4 regions of the Arthrobacter vasquezii genome follow, and region 4 is predicted to be linked to each of the others. Evidence: riboswitches for the same ligand, from Rfam matches in the RefSeq annotation. Region 4 holds a riboswitch; each other region holds the start of a gene.

Region 1 (4,192 bases), on a different contig from region 4:
GTGAACGGCGTTACCGTGACAGTGGTGCAGGGATAACGCAGGCATCGCGGGCTTCGGCTTCGCACACCGCAACGAGAAAGTCCGATGTTGGCGTCCAGGCCTGAAGATCCCACGTGGCCAGGCGCAAGGAGACGGAGAAGCCGGCGCCGGCGACGTCAGTGAAAAACCGGTCGAAGGTGTAGCCGCGCCCGGCGCCGAACCCGACGATCAGGCGTCCACCGCGCGCCAGGTGGCGATGCAGGCGTGCAAGAACCTGTGGCGCCGTGCCCGGAGCAAGGAAGGCGAGGACGTTTCCTGCGCAGACAATCACGTCAAAGGACTTAGCCACTCCGCGGGCCGGCAGATCCAGCTCTGTCAAGTCTCCCACCAGCCACACAGGCCCTGGGTGGGCTGCCCTCGCCGCTTCGACCAACTGGGCGTCCGCGTCAACTCCCACCACGGAATGGCCACGCAGCGCCAGTTCCCCGCCAACCCGGCCTTGCCCGCAGCCGGCGTCGAGAATACGCGCATTTCGGGGAGCCATTGCGTCGACGCACCGGGCTTCCCCGTGTAAGTCCGCACCCTCGGATATCAGCTGTTCAAAACGCTGGATGTAGGCGGCTGACCTGTTGGGGTCCGCGCGTTTTCCTGCGTCCCAGAGCGTTTCTTTCTTCACATTCGGGAGTCTAACCCGCCACCGTAACGGCGTTACCGTGACAGTGGTGTCCGGCTGACGCCGGGCACCACCATCTGCAGAAATTCCCGCACATGTCCCAGTTCCTGTGCGTTGATGCTGTGGTACATGCCCGCGTAGAGCACCTTGGTGAGCTTGGTGTGGCGGTTCAGCCAGCCGTGGGTGAACTCGATTCGATCGGCGGGAATGACCGGGTCTTCCTGATCCCGGCCCCAGAAGAACGGCACTGGCTTCGCAACAAGCGCGCTGTCGTTGAAGAACGTGCTGCCGTCGGTCGGCACAACAAACCCTGAGAGCCCGACGACGGCCGCGTAGTCTGCGGGCCGGGCACGCAGCATGGAGCTTGCCACTGCCATGCCCATCGAGAAGCCGAGCAGGGTGACGCTCGAGTGCGACTGCTTGATGGAGTCGACCCAGTCAATGACGTCCTGGACGGCGGCGGTGACCTTGTCGACCGAATAGGCGGCGTCCTGCATCAGCGGGAACCAGGTGAAACCTGCTCCCAGGGCGACGGGCGCACGTACGGATGCCACGGTGAACTCGTCGGGCAGGAAGTCGAGGATACCCATGAGGTCTTCTTCGTTGGCCATGTGTCCGTGCAGCAGCACCAGCAGCGGCGAGCCGGAGCGCTCGTCTTCGGGCTTCGACCAGACGACAGTCGGTGCGGTCGAGGCCGGGCCGGTCCCGGGCCCGGTCTCGGGGGCGGAGGCGGAGGCGGAGGAGGAGGCGGAGGAGGGCGCAGCAGAACCGTCAGTCGAGGAAAAATTCGTCATAGCTCCATAGTGGCATGTTGAACTGTGCCGGCTGCGTGCTGCGGCAGGCTGCGACTCAGCCCGCGCGCAACCGTAGCGCTGAGGCGCTCTCCTTGACATCGCCGTCGTCGGTGTTGCTATAGAACGCTGCTGCCAGCGCGGGCTCAAGCTGCGCAATCTCGGTGAGGAAGGCATCGTGGCCGATGGGAGATTCAATGGTGTGGACGGCAACGTTCCCGGGCAATGCGGACGCCAGTTCAACGGACTGGCGAGGCCAGTAGAGGCGATCCGAATCCACCGCCGCGACGAAGAACTCTGCCGAGGCAGCTGCGAGTGCAGTGCTGAGGCTCCCCCGGTCACGGGCAACGTCGTGGCTCATGAGCGCTTCAGTGAGGATGACGTAGCTGTTGGCGTCAAACCGCCGGACCAGCTTTTCCGCCTGATGGTCCAGGTAGCTCTCCACCTGGTAGCGGCCGCGCCCGCCCGGCACCGACGACCCAAAAGGCTCTTCCATACCCTGCGCTGCCCGACCGAACCGGTGTACGAGTTCCGCCTCCGAACGGTAGGTGATGTGCGCGATGCGCCGGGCAAGGCCCAACCCATCCTCGGGACCGGCGCTTCCGTAGTAGTCGCCGCCGGTGAACCGCGGGTCGAGGCGAATGGCCTGCACCTGGGCCTGCGCGAAGGCGATCTGCTCCGCGGTGCTCGCTGCTCCGCACGCGATGACGGCGCACCGTTGCACCCGCCCGGGATAGGTGACAGCCCACTCAAGAGCCCTCGCGCCTCCCATTGACCCACCCAGCACGGAGTGCCAGGAGGAGATGCCCAGCAGGTCTGCGAGCAGTGCCTCGGCACGCACGGAATCGCGGATGGTGACGAAGGGGAAACGCGAACCCCACGGCTTGCCCTCCGGATCAAGCGACGCCGGCCCCGTGGATCCGTAACAGCCGCCCAGCATATTGATGGACACCACGAAGTAGCGGTTCGTGTCGATGGTTCTGCCCGGACCCACCAACCCGTCCCACCAGCCATCCTCGGAGGACTCGCCCCGCGCTACATGTGAGCTGCCGGTGAGTGCGTGCTCGATCAGCACCGCATTGGAGGCATCGGCATTGAGCGTGCCCCAGGTCTCGTAGGCGAGGACGACATCGGGCAAATGGCCGCCTGTTTCCAGCGCCAACGGGCCAATCCGGAACCGTTGCACGACGACGCCGTCAACCAGCCCCGCTTCCGGCTGCGGAACCGCTGTGGTGATGCCTGTCAAAACCCTGCCGCCTCACTGAATCGCGCTTGCTCCTGCACTGCATGCAGGGCCTGGTCTTCACCCGGGGCACCCCGCCGCGAGGGAGGGTTGCCGGACAGCAAGCCGGGGCTGATGGCGGGTGGAACCTGCCGCACTGTCACTCGTTACCTCGTATTAGGAAACCTGACCAGCGCGGGTGAGGGCAACTTGTGTGACTCGCCGTGAAATGAAGCCGGCTGGCGTAGTAGCCGTGAAAGGCGCGCGTGCGGCAGAGGATGCTTGAGTGGGGCCGTTCGGCGTCTATGGGAAAACGGTCGGCCCCACTCAAGGGGGACACCCAGTGGGCGTCCCTGGCAGGAAACTCCGGCGGTCTCGGAACCGGGCTCCCTGTGTGAAGCAACTATCCGGCTCTGACCTTGGGTTTTGCTTGGAACATCGTCGCCCGCGGTGTGACTTAGGTAACCCTTAGTCGAGGCCTCCATCACAAAGTGCCAAAATGGGGCCATGCGCCTGGATCATGTGTCTTATGCCTGCGAACCTGACGGACTGACTGCTACTGCGGAACGGATTTCCGACGCCCTCGGAGTTGAATTCGTGAAGGGTGGAATCCACCCGCGGTTTGGCACCCGCAACATGATTTTTCCGTTGGTCAACGGCCAGTACCTCGAGGTAGTCGAGGTCCTTGACCACCCAGCCTCGGACAAGGCTCCATTTGGCCAGGCGGTGCGGGCACGGTCCGAGGCCGGCGGCGGCTGGATGGGCTGGTGCGTAGCCGTTGATGACCTCGCCCCGTTCGAGGACCGCCTTGGCCGCAGCGCCGTCCCCGGTAACCGCAAATTCCCGGACGGGCAGGAGCTGACCTGGCAGCAGATCGGCATCAAGGGCCTCATCGCTGACCCTCAGGTCCCCTACATGATCCGCTGGGATGAAGGCACGGAGTCCCTCCACCCATCCCAGGCGCGCACCGCGTCCGTGCGCCTCAGCGCGCTCACCATCGCCGGGTCGGCAGAGCGCGTCACAGAGTGGCTCGGAACGCCCGTCACCCACCCGTTGGACGACGTCGACGTCGAGTGGATCGCCCCCAACGGCACGCCCGGCATCATGTCGGTAGCGTTCGAAACCCCGAAGGGTGCGGTCCGGATCTAATTGGTTCTTTCGGACGCTGGTTCCCCAGGCCGCGTGGCCGGGGGTTAGCTTCCGATGCCGATAGCCGGGCCGAAGAGCGCGAAGCCGACAAAGCCTGCAATGTCCAGCAGCGCATGCGCTATCACCAGGGGCATCACCCGCTTGGTGCGCGTGTAGGCGTAGCCGAAGATCAGCCCCATGATCACGTTCCCGATGAACGGGCCGATCCCCTGGTACAGGTGATAGCTCCCTCGCAGGAGCGCCGAAGTCACAATAATCACCGGGACTGACCAGCCCAGTTCCCGGAGCCGCTCAAAGAGGTAGCCCACCACAATGACCTCTTCGAGCACCGCGTGACGGATCGCCGAGAGCACCAGCACAGGCAGCGTCCACCAGTAG
Region 2 (4,192 bases), on a different contig from region 4:
CTTCTGGGTCACGTTGTAGAAGTTCTGCGGTTTCCCGTCCAACGGGTTGATTCCCGTCTTGTACGGCGCCAGGAACGGCGGACGGGTGAACGCGAGCTGATAGGGCTTGAGCTTTGAGCCGTCCAGGACCGGCGCGGACTTCGCGCTGATGGAGGCCAGGGGAGCGGTGAGGGTCGCGGCGGCCAGAGCACCGAAGCCGCCCATCGCCAGGAAATTGCGCCTGCTGACAGACATGGGAACATCCCTTCCAAAGGTGTTTCTTTTGGTGGGACGCGCATCGGGGTGCGTTGAAAACGCCCGCCCAGACTACGTACTCGATGTGTGCCTCAGCAGCAAGATTGCTCCTGCCTTCTTGGGGAAACCTTGGACGATCGTTTGGGTTACGGAGTGAGGCTACCCAGACATCAGGAAGTGAGTGCCTTGCCCAGATCAGTCTGCAGGTCGCTTACGTCTTCAAGGCCCACCGAGAGCCGGATGACGCCGTCGGTCAAGCCGATTGCGGCACGCCCTCCAGGACCCATGGCGCGGTGTGTGGTGGTAGCAGGGTGGGTGATCAGCGTCTTTGAATCGCCCAGGTTATTGGAGATATCGATGACTTTCAGGGCATCGAGCAGCGCAAAGGCGCGCTCCTTCGCCTTTCCCTCGGGTGCATCCAGTTCAAAGGTCACCACCGTGCCGCCAGCTGTCATCTGGGCGGCAGCGAGATCAAACTGCGGGTGCGATTCGAGCAACGGGTAACGGACCCAGTTCACAGCCGGTTGGGCTTCAAGCCAGCGGGCGAGGGTCAGCGCCGAGGACGAGGAGTGGTTCACCCGCAGGGAAAGGGTTTCCAGTCCCTTGAGGAGGGTCCAGGCATTGAATGACGACAGCGCGGGCCCGGTGTGCCGCATGAGTGTCTTCACCGGACCCTCGATGAACTCCCTGCGGCCGAGGATCGCGCCGCCCAGCACCCGGCCCTGCCCGTCGATGTGTTTGGTGCCGGAATAGACGACGACGTCGGCACCCAGTTCCGTACACCGCTGCAGCAGCGGTGTGGCGAAGACATTGTCGACGACGACCTGCGCACCGGCCGCGTGGCCGAGCTCAACGACCGCCCGGATATCGACGATCTCCTGCATCGGATTGGACGGCGACTCAAAGAAGACCGCCGTGGTGGGAATGCTCAGTGCTTCCTGCCACTGGCCGAGGTCCCAGCCGTCCACGAAGACAGTCTCCACACCCCAGCGCGGCAGAATCTCGTTGAGGATGACGAAGCACGAGCCGAAGAGGCTGCGGGAGGCAACAACGCGGTCGCCCGAGGCCAGGAGGGCACCGAGCGCGGTGAAGACGGCAGACATGCCGCTGGCTGTGGCGAAGCACGCCTCCGCACCCTCGAGCAGGCGAAGCCGCTCCTGGAACATGGCGACAGTCGGGTTGCCGTACCGGGAGTATACAAAGCGGTCGACGTCCCCGGTGAAGGCTGCCTCCGCCGCCGCAGCAGAGGAATACACAAAGCCCGAGTTCAGGAAGAGCGCCTCGGACGTCTCCTCGAAGTTGGACCGTGCCAGCCCCCCGCGTACCGCGAGGGTATCGGGTGACCAGGCAGCGCCGTCGTCATCCGGGCGTTGGATTCGGGGGTAGCCGCCGTTCCCCGCGATGGGCTCACGGCTGGCCGCCGGAGAGAACGACGACGGCGCGGGCTCACTTACTGGCGTGTGCTCATTCACGGGCGTCGCCACGGTCCGTTGCCGACCGGGCAGCGCCGGTCCGTTCTGTGATCGCGGTCTGTCCTGTGGTCGTTGCGTGATCTGTCGTATCCGTGCTCTCTGGGGCTTCTTCTGCATGCACTGTGGTGGCGAGGCCGCTGGAGCGCCAGCCGCCGTCGGCCTCAAATCCGTGCAGCACGTTGTAGGCAGTGTGACCGGCGGCGGTGGCATTCTGTGCTGCTGCCACAGAACGGACGCCGGAACGGCACAGGAAAAGCAGTTCGCGGCCCTTGAGCCCGTTCAGCTGGTTGAGGAAGGAGACGTTACGGCTGCCGTCGGAGCGCGTCCACTCGAGGAAGAGGGGGACGGTCCCGGCGTCGGTGAGGTCGGGAACGCCGACGCTCCGCCATTCCTCGACAGTGCGGACATCCACCAGCACGGCGCCCTTGCTGACGCGTTCCACCGCATCACGTGCGGTGATGTTGCCGGCATAGCCGTTGCCGGGCCGGGAATTCGCCGGGGGATGGGGGTTGGAATGCAGTGCCATTGTGTCTCCTCACGCTGTGCACGCTGGTGATCATGGGATGTGATCGTTGTGCCGAGTAGTCACCTGAGGCACCCCGCCGTGAAAGAGGGTTGCCGTCCAGCAAGTCAGGGCTTGGCGCTGGCACTCGTTACTCCGGAATGAACGTAGCACCGGCGGCGCCATGCCTGCCATGCCGGGCCGTAACGTGCGGTAACGCCGGTGGTACTCGGGCCAAAGGCGCCGGGGCGTGGCAGGCCTGAGCCAAAAGTGCCGATGCGTGGCAGGTTCGTGGGGATGTCCCCACGATCCTGCGAATTCCCGGCACTTTTGCGGGTGGGGCAGGAGACGGACGAGTGGGCCAGGGAACGTGCGGGTGGGCTGGGGGATAAACGCTCGGGCTAGGAAACGGACGCTACGAGACCGCTCAACTCCGCGGTCAACTCCGGTGAAACCGTCACCGGCTTTCCGTCGATGGACTCGACCTCGGCGAGCAGGCGCACACTCGAGATCAGCCAGACGCCGTCAGATGCAAACAGGTCTTCCGGCACGAGCGGTCCGTAACCCAAATCCCAACCTGCCTCACGCGCCGCCGCAAACAGTGCACCCTGCGAGGTGCCCGGGAGGATCCCGCTCTCAAGCTGGGGCGTGATGAGGTGCTTGACGCCGTCGATGACCCGCGCAATCAGGACTGTCGAGGTCGGGCCTTCGAGGACCTTGCCGTCAGACGAGGTGAAGATGACATCGTCGGCGCCGTGCGAGCGCGCATAGCGGACCGCCGCCATGTTCACCGCGTAGGAAAGGGTCTTCGCGCCCATCAGCAGCCACGGAGCACGCTGGGCAACCGTGCTGTCATAGCCGCGGTCAAGCAGGAGGACCGACAGCCGCTGGCCGCGCAACCCGACCGGTACGGCGGACACCTGGACCCACGCGGTGGCTCCAGCCTCTGGTTCGCCCCGGGTGGCGACGAGCTTGACCACGAGTTCGCCGTCGTCGTCGGCTGCCGCCAGCGCGGTGGTGATGGCGCGTTCCCACACGTCCGACGACGGAATCTTCAGTTCCAGCGCATCGGCGGACGTCGCCAGCCGGGCGAGGTGGGCCTGCAGCTTCCGGGGAGCGCCGTTGACCGCGAGCATTGTTTCGAAGATGCCGTCACCCCGCGTGATCCCGGTGTCGGTAACCATCAGCTGCGGCTGTGCTGCGTCAGCTATGCGGCCGTCGGGACGGGCGGGGTCGAGGAACACCAGAACAGTCATGCGATCAGCATAGTGACCGGGCAGGTCAGGAGCTCGTGTCGTTGTCCTCGTTCAGCCCGCGCTGGGCAAAGTCTGCTTCATCGGAAGCTTCCGCAGGGAGGGGATCGGCAGCGTCCGGAACCTGGTCCGGTGCGTAGTCGATGAGACCGGCGTCGACCCGTTCCTGCTCCGTTGCGGCCGCCAGGGCATCGTCATCGAGGCGTTCAGGCTGCCCCGCATGGCCCTGATGGATGCGCTTGGGAAGGAACTCGTTATCGGGCTCCGGAACGTCGTTCAGGTTGGGCGTGTTTTCATCGTTGGAGCTAGTCATGACCGTTCTCCTTCGTTGCACTTTCCTCGGGCGTCCCATGCTTCCACAGACGCCAAGTGGACGAAAGGCCCGCTCAGCGAACCGCTCGATCGCAGCGTCAGCTGGGGAAGCTCGAACCAAGCGCAGACAGCACCCCGAACGCCTTCGTCCGGACCTCGTCCCACTCCTCGGCGGGGTCGGAATCCGCAGTGATCGCGCCGCCCACTCCGAGTGTGAGGCGGGTGCCGCCGTCGTCGTCCTCCAGCACGAGAGTGCGGATGACGACGGCGAGATCCGCCGCCCCATCGAGGGAAAAGTAGCCGGCGGCGCCGGCGTAGACCCCGCGGGGTGCTTCCTCGAGCCGGTCCAGGATAGCCATGGTGCTGATCTTCGGCGCACCCGTCATTGAGCCGGCAGGAAATGCGGCCGCAACGGCTTC
Region 3 (4,192 bases), on a different contig from region 4:
ACGCTGCTTCGCCGCAGCGCGGATGACACCGATCCCGTGGAACGCGCTGTGGTTGCCAACGCCGACCAGCTGGTGATCGTGGTTGCGGCCGCGAATCCGGAGCCGCGCACGGGGTTCATCGACCGCGCGCTGGTGGCCGCCTACGACGCCGGTATTCAGCCCCTCCTCTGTGTCACCAAAGCAGACCTGAAGGATCCGTCGGATCTGCTGGCGAATTACGAACATCTTGACCTGCTCATCATCACCAGCCAGACTGCGTCCACACCGGACGCAGTGGAAACCACATCCGCTACCGGCGCCTCAGCGCTCCTCGCGCCCGGCGCCGTCGAGCAGTTGAAGGAGCTTTTGGACGGCAAAGTGAGCGTACTGCTCGGTCACTCCGGCGTGGGCAAGTCGACGCTGGTGAACGCGCTCACCGGAGCCAATCGGGCGACGGGCGGAGTGAACGCGGTCACCGGGCGGGGGCGCCATACCTCCTCATCGGCTTATGCCCTCAAAGCTGCAGACTCAGCACCCGGTACGTGGATTATCGACACTCCGGGCATTCGTTCCTTCGGCCTTGCCCATGTCGAGGCCGACCGCATCCTCGCCGCCTTCCCGGATCTTGCACCCGGCACCGAGGACTGCGAGCGGGGCTGCCGCCACGATGCCGCCGCCGTCAACTGCGGACTGGACGGCTGGGTCGCGTCGGGCGCTGCCGGCGAATCCGGTCCGGTGCGCCTGTCTTCGCTGCGCCGGCTTCTCGGGGCGGGCGTCGAACCTTCCCAGGGTGCCAAGGAGCTGGGGATGCAGTGAGTGATGTGACTACGGCGCCGATTGCCTGCTAGACTGAACGGAGTTGTTGTGTTGCGCACGAATGTTAAGCCTTGATTTCTCTCCGGAGTTCGAAAGCTTTTTTTGCAGGCGAAATGAACACCGCGACAGGAACCCCGAAGTACGGGGGGATCCTCACACTCAAGGAATAAAAAAATGGCAACAGGTACAGTCAAGTGGTTCAACGCTGAAAAGGGCTTTGGATTCATCGCTCCTGACGACGGCGGCGCTGACGTTTTCGCTCACTTCTCCGCAATCAACTCCGGCGGCTTCCGCTCGCTTGAGGAGAACCAGAAGGTCAGCTTCGAGACCACCCAGGGCCCCAAGGGCCCCCAGGCTGAGAACATCTCCGTTCTCTAAGTCTCCGTTCTCTAAGTTTCAGCGCTTCAAGATCTAGCGCTTCAAGAAAGGGGACATCGGCTTCGGCCGGTGTCCCCTTTCTTGCGTTTAACAGCACACCGTTCAATGACACCCGTTCCTGTGCGTGCGTGAACCGATCGTAGCCCAGCGCTGAGCGCGTCCGCATCGGGACCTCCCGCATCTGTGCACCCTGACCATATAGGTTGAAAGTATGAACCTCCAGAGCTACAACGATGACCTCCGCCTTGCCCATGTAATGGCCGACTCCGTAGACGACCAGACCATGTCCCGGTTCAAGGCGCTGGATCTGGCGGTCGAAACCAAGCCGGACTTCACCCCGGTCACGGATGCGGACAAATCGGCGGAAGAGGCTATCCGCGGGCAACTCTCGCGTGCGCGTCCGCGCGATGCCGTACTCGGTGAGGAGTACGGCAGCAGCGGCGCCGGCTCGCGGCGCTGGATCATCGATCCTATTGACGGAACCAAGAACTTCGTCCGGGGCGTACCGGTATGGGCTACCCTCATTGCATTGGTGGACGAGGGCCGGCCTGTCGTCGGTGTTGTGAGCGCCCCCGCGCTCGGAAAGCGTTGGTGGGCTGCAACGGGCACCGGTGCGTTCATGGGTAAGTCTCTCGCGGCAGCCAGCCGGCTCCGGGTTTCGAGCGTATCCCGGCTGGAAGACGCCTCGCTCTCCTACTCGAACCTGTCCGGCTGGAAAGAGCGCGGCAACTTTGACGAATTCGTATCGCTCACCGAATCCGTGTGGCGTACACGCGCCTACGGTGACTTCTGGTCCTACTGCCTTGTCGCCGAAGGCGCTGTGGACATCGCCTGCGAACCTGAGCTGAACCTGTATGACATGGCCGCGCTGGTACCCATCGTCACGGAAGCCGGCGGTCGCTTCACGTCACTCGAAGGCTCCGACGGACCCTTCGGAGGCAACGCGCTGGCAACCAACAGCACACTTCACAATGATGTCCTGAAGCGGCTGAACCCCTCGCTGGACGATCTGCTTCAGGAAGGTACCGGCGTCTGACGTGGTCGCTTAACACCAACACGTAACACAAGGACCGGATATTCCCGGCCTGCTTTAGTCTGGATTCCTAGGTCACGAGTGCCAGCGTTAAACCCCGGTTTGCTGGCCGGCAACCCTCCTTCCGCGGCGGGGTGCCCCGGGTGACGACCTGGCCGGGCCAGAACGTGGTTCGGCAAGCGCGGGGCCTGGTGAAGCAGGTCCCCTGAACCTACGTGGGGTACCTCCTGTGAGCAACGCACTTCTTGAGAACGAACTCTCCGCTGCACCGCTGGCGTCCGTGATGGGCGCTGAGCTGCAGGCGCCGCTGGTGGACGGCACTGCCGTCCGTTACGTCAACCTGGACTATGCCGCTTCAACGCCGGCGCTGCAGCAGGTCAATGACTATGTGCAGAGCGTGCTTCCCTACTATGCGAGTGTGCACCGGGGCGCCGGGTACGCATCGCAAATCTCCACCTCGCTCTACGAGAATGCACGAAGGACTGTGCGGAACTTCGTCGGCGGCCGGGAAGATGATGCGGTCATCTTCACCCGCAACACCACCGATTCGCTGAACCTCCTGGCTGGATGCCTGCCGGAGGACGGTGAGGTCCTCTACCTCGACGTGGAACACCATGCCAATCTGCTGCCCTGGCTGCAGCTTCCCCATCGCGGGCTGGTCGCCGCGGGAACCATCGAGGAAACGCTCGCCGCTGTGGAAGAGGAATTGGCATCCGGAGGAATCAGCCTGCTTGCTGTAACCGGTGCGTCGAATGTCACCGGAGAAGTTCTGCCCATCGTCCGGTTCGCAGCGGCGGCTCATGCGCACGGCGCGCGGATCGTCGTCGACGCGGCTCAGCTCGCTCCCCACCGGCGGCTGGATCTGCTCCGCGACGGTATCGACTACGCGGCCTTCTCGGGCCACAAACTGTATGCGCCTTTCGGCGCGGGCGTCCTGGTCGGTAGAGGCGACTGGCTCGATTCCGGAAGGCCCCACCTCGCCGGAGGCGGCGCAGTGAAGACTGTGAAAGTGGACTCGGTGTCCTGGGCAACCGGTTCCGCGCGCCATGAGGGCGGGTCACCGAATGTGCTCGGTGCAGCCGCGCTGGCGAAGGCAACAGAGGCCATCGCTGGGTTGGATGAACCGGCCTGGCTTGCGCATGAATCAGAGCTGCGGGATGCCCTCGTGGAAGGGCTCTCCAACCTTCCCGGCATAGCAGTTCACCGCATCTTCGCTGACAGCACCGATGCGATCGGCGTAGTGAACTTCTCTGTCCACGGTTACGACGCCGGGCTGGTCGCCGCATATCTGTCCGCAGAACACGGGGTTGGACTGCGGGACGGGAAGTTTTGCGCTCATCCGCTGCTGAAGCGGCTGGGCCTGCCGTCAGGTTCGCTACGAGCGAGTTTCGGGCTCGGATCACGGCAGGACGACGTCGACAGGCTGTTGACCGGTTTGCGCTCGCTTCTTCGGGATGGACTGGGGACTGACTATGCGGTCGACGCCGGGCGCTGGGTGCCCGCGGTCGAGACCCGCCCTTTCCCTGACTGGGCTCCGCCCACGCCGGGAACTGCCGGCGCCGCGCCCTGCACAACCGACTGAGCGCTGCGACCGCACTTCCTCGGCGCGACGCCGCCTTCAACCGGGTGCTTTAATTGACGGGTTCCGTACCCGTCATGCGAGGAGTTCCCAACATGGGTGTTGGAGGTCCGCGCCTCGCCGAGCACCGCCGTCGTGAATTGGCGCGGGGCTATCTGCAGGAAAGTGACCGCTACGAGCGCGTGCGTCCGGGCTACCCCCAAGACAGCGTGGACTGGCTCATACCCGCCGGAGCGTTGCGCGCAGCAGACGTTGGCGCCGGCACCGGCAAGTTCACCCGGGAGCTCATCCGCCGCTGCCCGGAGGTGACAGCTGTTGACCCATCCCTGGACATGCTTGCAGTCCTCGGACAACAACTCCCGCGCGTAGCCAGAGTGCAGGGAACTGCCGAGGCATCGGGACTCGCA
Region 4 (4,192 bases):
CAGTTGGCGGCCAATGAGAATCTGGACAACCTGAACTTTGTGATCAACTGCAACCTGCAGCGCCTGGACGGGCCAGTGCGTGGTAACGGGAAGATCATGCAGGAACTCGAGGCGTTCTTCCGCGGTGCCGGGTGGAACGTGATCAAGGTGGTGTGGGGCCGGGAGTGGGATGACCTGCTCGCCAAAGACACCACCGGGGATCTGGTGAAGATCATGAACGAGACCGCTGACGGGGATTACCAGACCTACAAGGCAGAATCCGGTGGGTTTGTGCGCGATCACTTCTTCGGGAAGACCCCGGCCACCAAGGACCTCGTGGCGGATATGGAAGATGCGCAGGTGTGGGGACTCAAGCGCGGCGGGCATGATTACCGGAAGGTGTACGCGGCGTACAAGGCCGCCACGGAGTTCAAGGGCAAACCGACCGTGATTCTGGCCAAAACGGTCAAGGGGTACGGGTTGGGTTCACACTTCGAGGGCCGTAACGCGACCCACCAGATGAAGAAACTCACCCTTCAGGACCTCAAGGACTTCCGCGACCACCTGCGCATCCCCATCCCCGACGAAGCACTCGAAGCCGACCTCTACAACGCGCCCTACTACCACCCTGGACCCGACTCCCCCGAAATCAAATACCTCCTGGACCGGCGCCGTACCCTCGGCGGATTTGTTCCTGAACGCCGTACCGAGGCGGCGGCACTGGAGCTGCCGGGGGACAAGGCGTACGAGGTTGCGAACCGGGGCTCGGGGAAGCAGCAGGCCGCCACAACGATGGCTTTCGTCCGCCTTCTGAAAGATCTCATGCGGGAGAAAGGGCTGGGGTCCCGGATTGTCCCCATTGTTCCGGATGAGTCCAGAACCTTCGGCATGGACGCCTTTTTCCCGACAGCGAAGATCTACAACCCCAAGGGCCAGAACTACCTCTCGGTAGACCGGGAGTTGGTTCTCGCGTACAAGGAATCGATTCAAGGCCAAATCCTCCACGCCGGCATCAATGAAGCCGGATCAGTTGCTGCGTTCACCGCGGCTGGCACGGCGTACGCCACGCAGGGCGAGCCGCTGATTCCGATCTACGTGTTCTACTCGATGTTCGGATTCCAGCGCACGGGAGATTCCTTCTGGGCAGCCGGTGACCAGATGACCCGCGGGTTCATCATCGGCGCCACCGCAGGCCGTACCACCCTCACCGGCGAAGGCCTCCAACACGCCGACGGACACTCACCCATCCTTGCCTCCACCAACCCCGCCGTCATCACCTACGACCCGGCCTACGGGTATGAACTCGGCATCATCATGCGTGCAGGACTGGAGCGCATGTACGGCGCGAATTCCGACGATCGAAACGTCATGTACTACCTGACCGTCTACAACGAGCCGATCATCCAGCCGCCGCTTCCCGCCGGGTTGGATGCCGACGCCGTGGTGCGCGGCGTGTACAGGCTGAAGCCCGGCAACGACGACGGCGGCCGGCCGAAGGCGCAGATCCTCGCCTCCGGCGTGGCCGTCCCGTGGGCGCTCGAGGCGCAGGAACTCCTGGCAGACCACTGGGGTGTTTCGGCCGATGTGTGGTCGGTGACTTCGTGGACGGAGCTGCGGCGTGACGCACTCGCCGCCGAGGAGGAGGCCTTCCTCAACCCCGATGCAGAGGCCCGCGTTCCCTTCGTCACCCAGCAGCTTGGGGACGCACCCGGACCGATCGTGGCCGTCACCGACTACATGAAGGCTGTTCCGGATCAAATCCGCCAGTTCCTGCCGCAGGACTTCGCCACACTCGGAGCGGACGGGTTCGGCTTTTCCGACACACGCGCCGCAGCCAGGCGGTACTTCAAGATCGACCCAGCCTCCGTCGTCGTACGCACTCTTCAGCTCCTCGCGAAGCGGGGAGAGGTAGACGCAGACGCACCACGCCAGGCAATCGAGAAGTACGCACTCCTCACCCTCCCCTGACGTTTTTGTCGCCTAGTTGCGGCCTGGAAACACTTTTACCTGCAACTAGGCGACAAAAACTTCTGCAACTCAACGGGTGGATTACATGGAACGTCATCTTCGTGCGGCGTGATACTCCTGTGCCTACACTGGCCGTGGTCATGAGCGCCAGCACCAAGCCCCGGCTTGCTGGCCAGCAACCCTCCAGCTGCGGTGGGGTGCTCCGGGTGAAGACCTGGCCGCCCGGCACCAGCCGGACGGCAAGCGCGGCCCGCGGTGCTCCCACCATGCCGGGCCCATGCCAAAGGAGCCTTGAATGTCCAACCAATGGTCTTTCGAAACCCGCCAGATCCACGCCGGTCAGGAACCGGACAGCGCCACCGGTGCCCGTGCTCTGCCGATCTACCAGACCACGTCGTTCGTCTTTCCCAGTGCCGAAAGCGCTGCCAACCGCTTTGCCCTTGCCGAACTCGCTCCCATCTACACGCGGATCGGCAACCCCACCCAGGATGCCGTTGAGCAGCGGATCGCCAGCCTTGAAGGCGGGCTGGGCGCGCTGCTGCTCAGCTCAGGTCAGGCGGCGGAGACCTTCGCGATCCTGAATGTCGCGGAGGCCGGCGATCACGTCGTCGCCAGTCCGAGCCTGTACGGCGGAACCTACAACCTGCTGGCCCATACGCTGAAGAAGTTCGGCATTTCGGTCACCTTCGTGGCGGATCCGGACAATCTGGACCAGTGGCGGGACGCTGTGCAGCCCAACACCAAGCTGTTCTTTGCGGAGGTCGTCTCCAACCCGCGGCAGGACGTACTCGACATTGAGGGCGTGTCCCGGACCGCTCACGACGCCGGTGTGCCGCTGATCGTGGACAACACCCTTGCCACCCCTTACCTCATCCGGCCCCTGGAGTGGGGCGCGGACATTGTTGTCCATTCGGCCACCAAGTACCTGGGCGGCCACGGTACGGCGATCGCCGGCGTCATCGTTGACTCGGGAAAGTTTGATTTCGGCAAGGATCCCAACCGTTTCCCGGGCTTCAATACGCCGGACCCGACATACAACGGTCTGGTGTACGCACGGGATCTGGGTGCGGACGGCGCCCTCGGGGCCAACCTGTCCTACATCCTCAAGGCCAGAGTCCAGTTGCTGCGTGACCTCGGCTCGGCGGTATCCCCGTTCAACGCGTTCCTGATCGCCCAGGGCCTGGAGACCCTGAGCCTGCGGATGGAGCGGCACGTCTCCAATGCTGTCGAAGTGGCTCAGTGGCTGGAAGCGCGTGAGGATGTCGAGTCGGTTGCCTATGCCGGGCTGCCCTCAAGCCCCTGGTATGAGCGCGGACGCACGTACGGCCCGAAGGGAATCGGCGCCATCGTTTCCTTCAACCTGGCCGGCGGTGCGGAGGCCGGGAAGCGCTTCGTCGATGCCCTTGACCTGCACTCGCATGTGGCGAACCTCGGCGACGTGCGCTCGCTGGTGATCCACCCGGCGTCGACCACCCATAGCCAGCTATCGCCGGAGCAGCAGGTCATTGCCGGCGTTAACCCCGGGCTGGTGCGGCTCTCAGTGGGTATTGAACACATTGATGACATTCTGGCGGACCTTGAAGCCGGTTTCAGGGCAGCCAAGGAATTCCTGGACGCCTAAGGAGCTTGGGAAGCTCTCAGGAGCGCGCCCAGGCGAGCAGCTTGTCCAACGGCCACGTCGTAATGATGCGGTCCGCCGGCACGCCGTTTGTTTCGGCGCGCTCCGCCCCGTACTGGAGGAAATCCAGCTGACCGGGGGCGTGCGCGTCGCTGTCGATGCTGAAGAGACACCCGGCTTCGAGTGCCAGCTGGATCAGGTCATCCGGCGGATCCTGCCGCTCGGGACGTGAATTGATTTCCACCGCTACGTTGTTCTCGGCACAGGCGGTGAACACCTTCCGGGCGTCGAACTCGGACTGTGGACGCTGGCCGCGGGAACCCTGGACAAGACGGCCCGTGCAGTGGCCAAGGACGTTGGTATGGGGATCGCGAATGCCGCCCAGCATGCGTGCGGTCATGGTGCGGCGGTCGGAGCGCAGCTTGGAGTGGACACTGGCGACAACGATGTCCAGCTCATCGAGCATCTCCGGCGACTGATCCAGTGTTCCGTCTTCAAGGATGTCCACCTCGATGCCCTTCAAAAGGCGGAAGCCGTTGCCGCCGTCGTCGTTGTTGATCTGGTCCACGATCTGGAGTTGCTCCGTGAGGCGCTCCGCGCTCAGGCCGTTCGCGATCTTCAGGGTGG

Evidence for each region. Region 4 has a riboswitch for S-adenosylmethionine ahead of P4U43_RS04105 (bifunctional o-acetylhomoserine/o-acetylserine sulfhydrylase). Riboswitches for the same ligand answer to the same signal wherever they lie in the genome.
Region 1: linked by a shared signal. The riboswitch ahead of metX (homoserine O-acetyltransferase MetX) and the one ahead of P4U43_RS04105 (bifunctional o-acetylhomoserine/o-acetylserine sulfhydrylase) in region 4 are both predicted to bind S-adenosylmethionine.
Region 2: linked by a shared signal. The riboswitch ahead of P4U43_RS02935 (rhodanese-like domain-containing protein) and the one ahead of P4U43_RS04105 (bifunctional o-acetylhomoserine/o-acetylserine sulfhydrylase) in region 4 are both predicted to bind S-adenosylmethionine.
Region 3: linked by a shared signal. The riboswitch ahead of P4U43_RS05940 (aminotransferase class V-fold PLP-dependent enzyme) and the one ahead of P4U43_RS04105 (bifunctional o-acetylhomoserine/o-acetylserine sulfhydrylase) in region 4 are both predicted to bind S-adenosylmethionine.

Annotation. Positions count from the first base shown of each region.
Region 1 covers NZ_JAROKN010000065.1:2,014-6,205, reverse strand. Annotated here, with positions in the region: gene P4U43_RS15640 (RNA-binding S4 domain-containing protein) at 1-36, shown strand, start outside; gene P4U43_RS15635 (class I SAM-dependent methyltransferase) at 11-655, opposite strand; gene P4U43_RS15630 (alpha/beta hydrolase) at 688-1,446, opposite strand; gene metX (homoserine O-acetyltransferase MetX) at 1,502-2,689, opposite strand; SAM riboswitch class IV at 2,707-2,837, opposite strand; gene P4U43_RS15620 (VOC family protein) at 3,173-3,814, shown strand; gene P4U43_RS15615 (CPBP family intramembrane glutamic endopeptidase) at 3,859-4,192, opposite strand, start outside.
Region 2 covers NZ_JAROKN010000004.1:22,866-27,057, reverse strand. Annotated here, with positions in the region: gene P4U43_RS02945 (multicopper oxidase family protein) at 1-234, opposite strand, end outside; gene P4U43_RS02940 (O-succinylhomoserine sulfhydrylase) at 405-1,610, opposite strand; gene P4U43_RS02935 (rhodanese-like domain-containing protein) at 1,699-2,232, opposite strand; SAM riboswitch class IV at 2,239-2,364, opposite strand; gene P4U43_RS02930 (aminodeoxychorismate lyase) at 2,610-3,464, opposite strand; gene P4U43_RS02925 (hypothetical protein) at 3,490-3,774, opposite strand; gene pabB (aminodeoxychorismate synthase component I) at 3,872-4,192, opposite strand, start outside.
Region 3 covers NZ_JAROKN010000009.1:38,236-42,427, forward strand. Annotated here, with positions in the region: gene rsgA (ribosome small subunit-dependent GTPase A) at 1-795, shown strand, start outside; gene P4U43_RS05930 (cold-shock protein) at 970-1,173, shown strand; gene hisN (histidinol-phosphatase) at 1,385-2,209, shown strand; SAM riboswitch class IV at 2,280-2,394, shown strand; gene P4U43_RS05940 (aminotransferase class V-fold PLP-dependent enzyme) at 2,490-3,788, shown strand; gene P4U43_RS05945 (class I SAM-dependent methyltransferase) at 3,881-4,192, shown strand, end outside.
Region 4 covers NZ_JAROKN010000005.1:113,881-118,072, reverse strand. Annotated here, with positions in the region: gene aceE (pyruvate dehydrogenase (acetyl-transferring), homodimeric type) at 1-1,947, shown strand, start outside; SAM riboswitch class IV at 2,084-2,199, shown strand; gene P4U43_RS04105 (bifunctional o-acetylhomoserine/o-acetylserine sulfhydrylase) at 2,243-3,568, shown strand; gene P4U43_RS04100 (PHP domain-containing protein) at 3,585-4,192, opposite strand, start outside.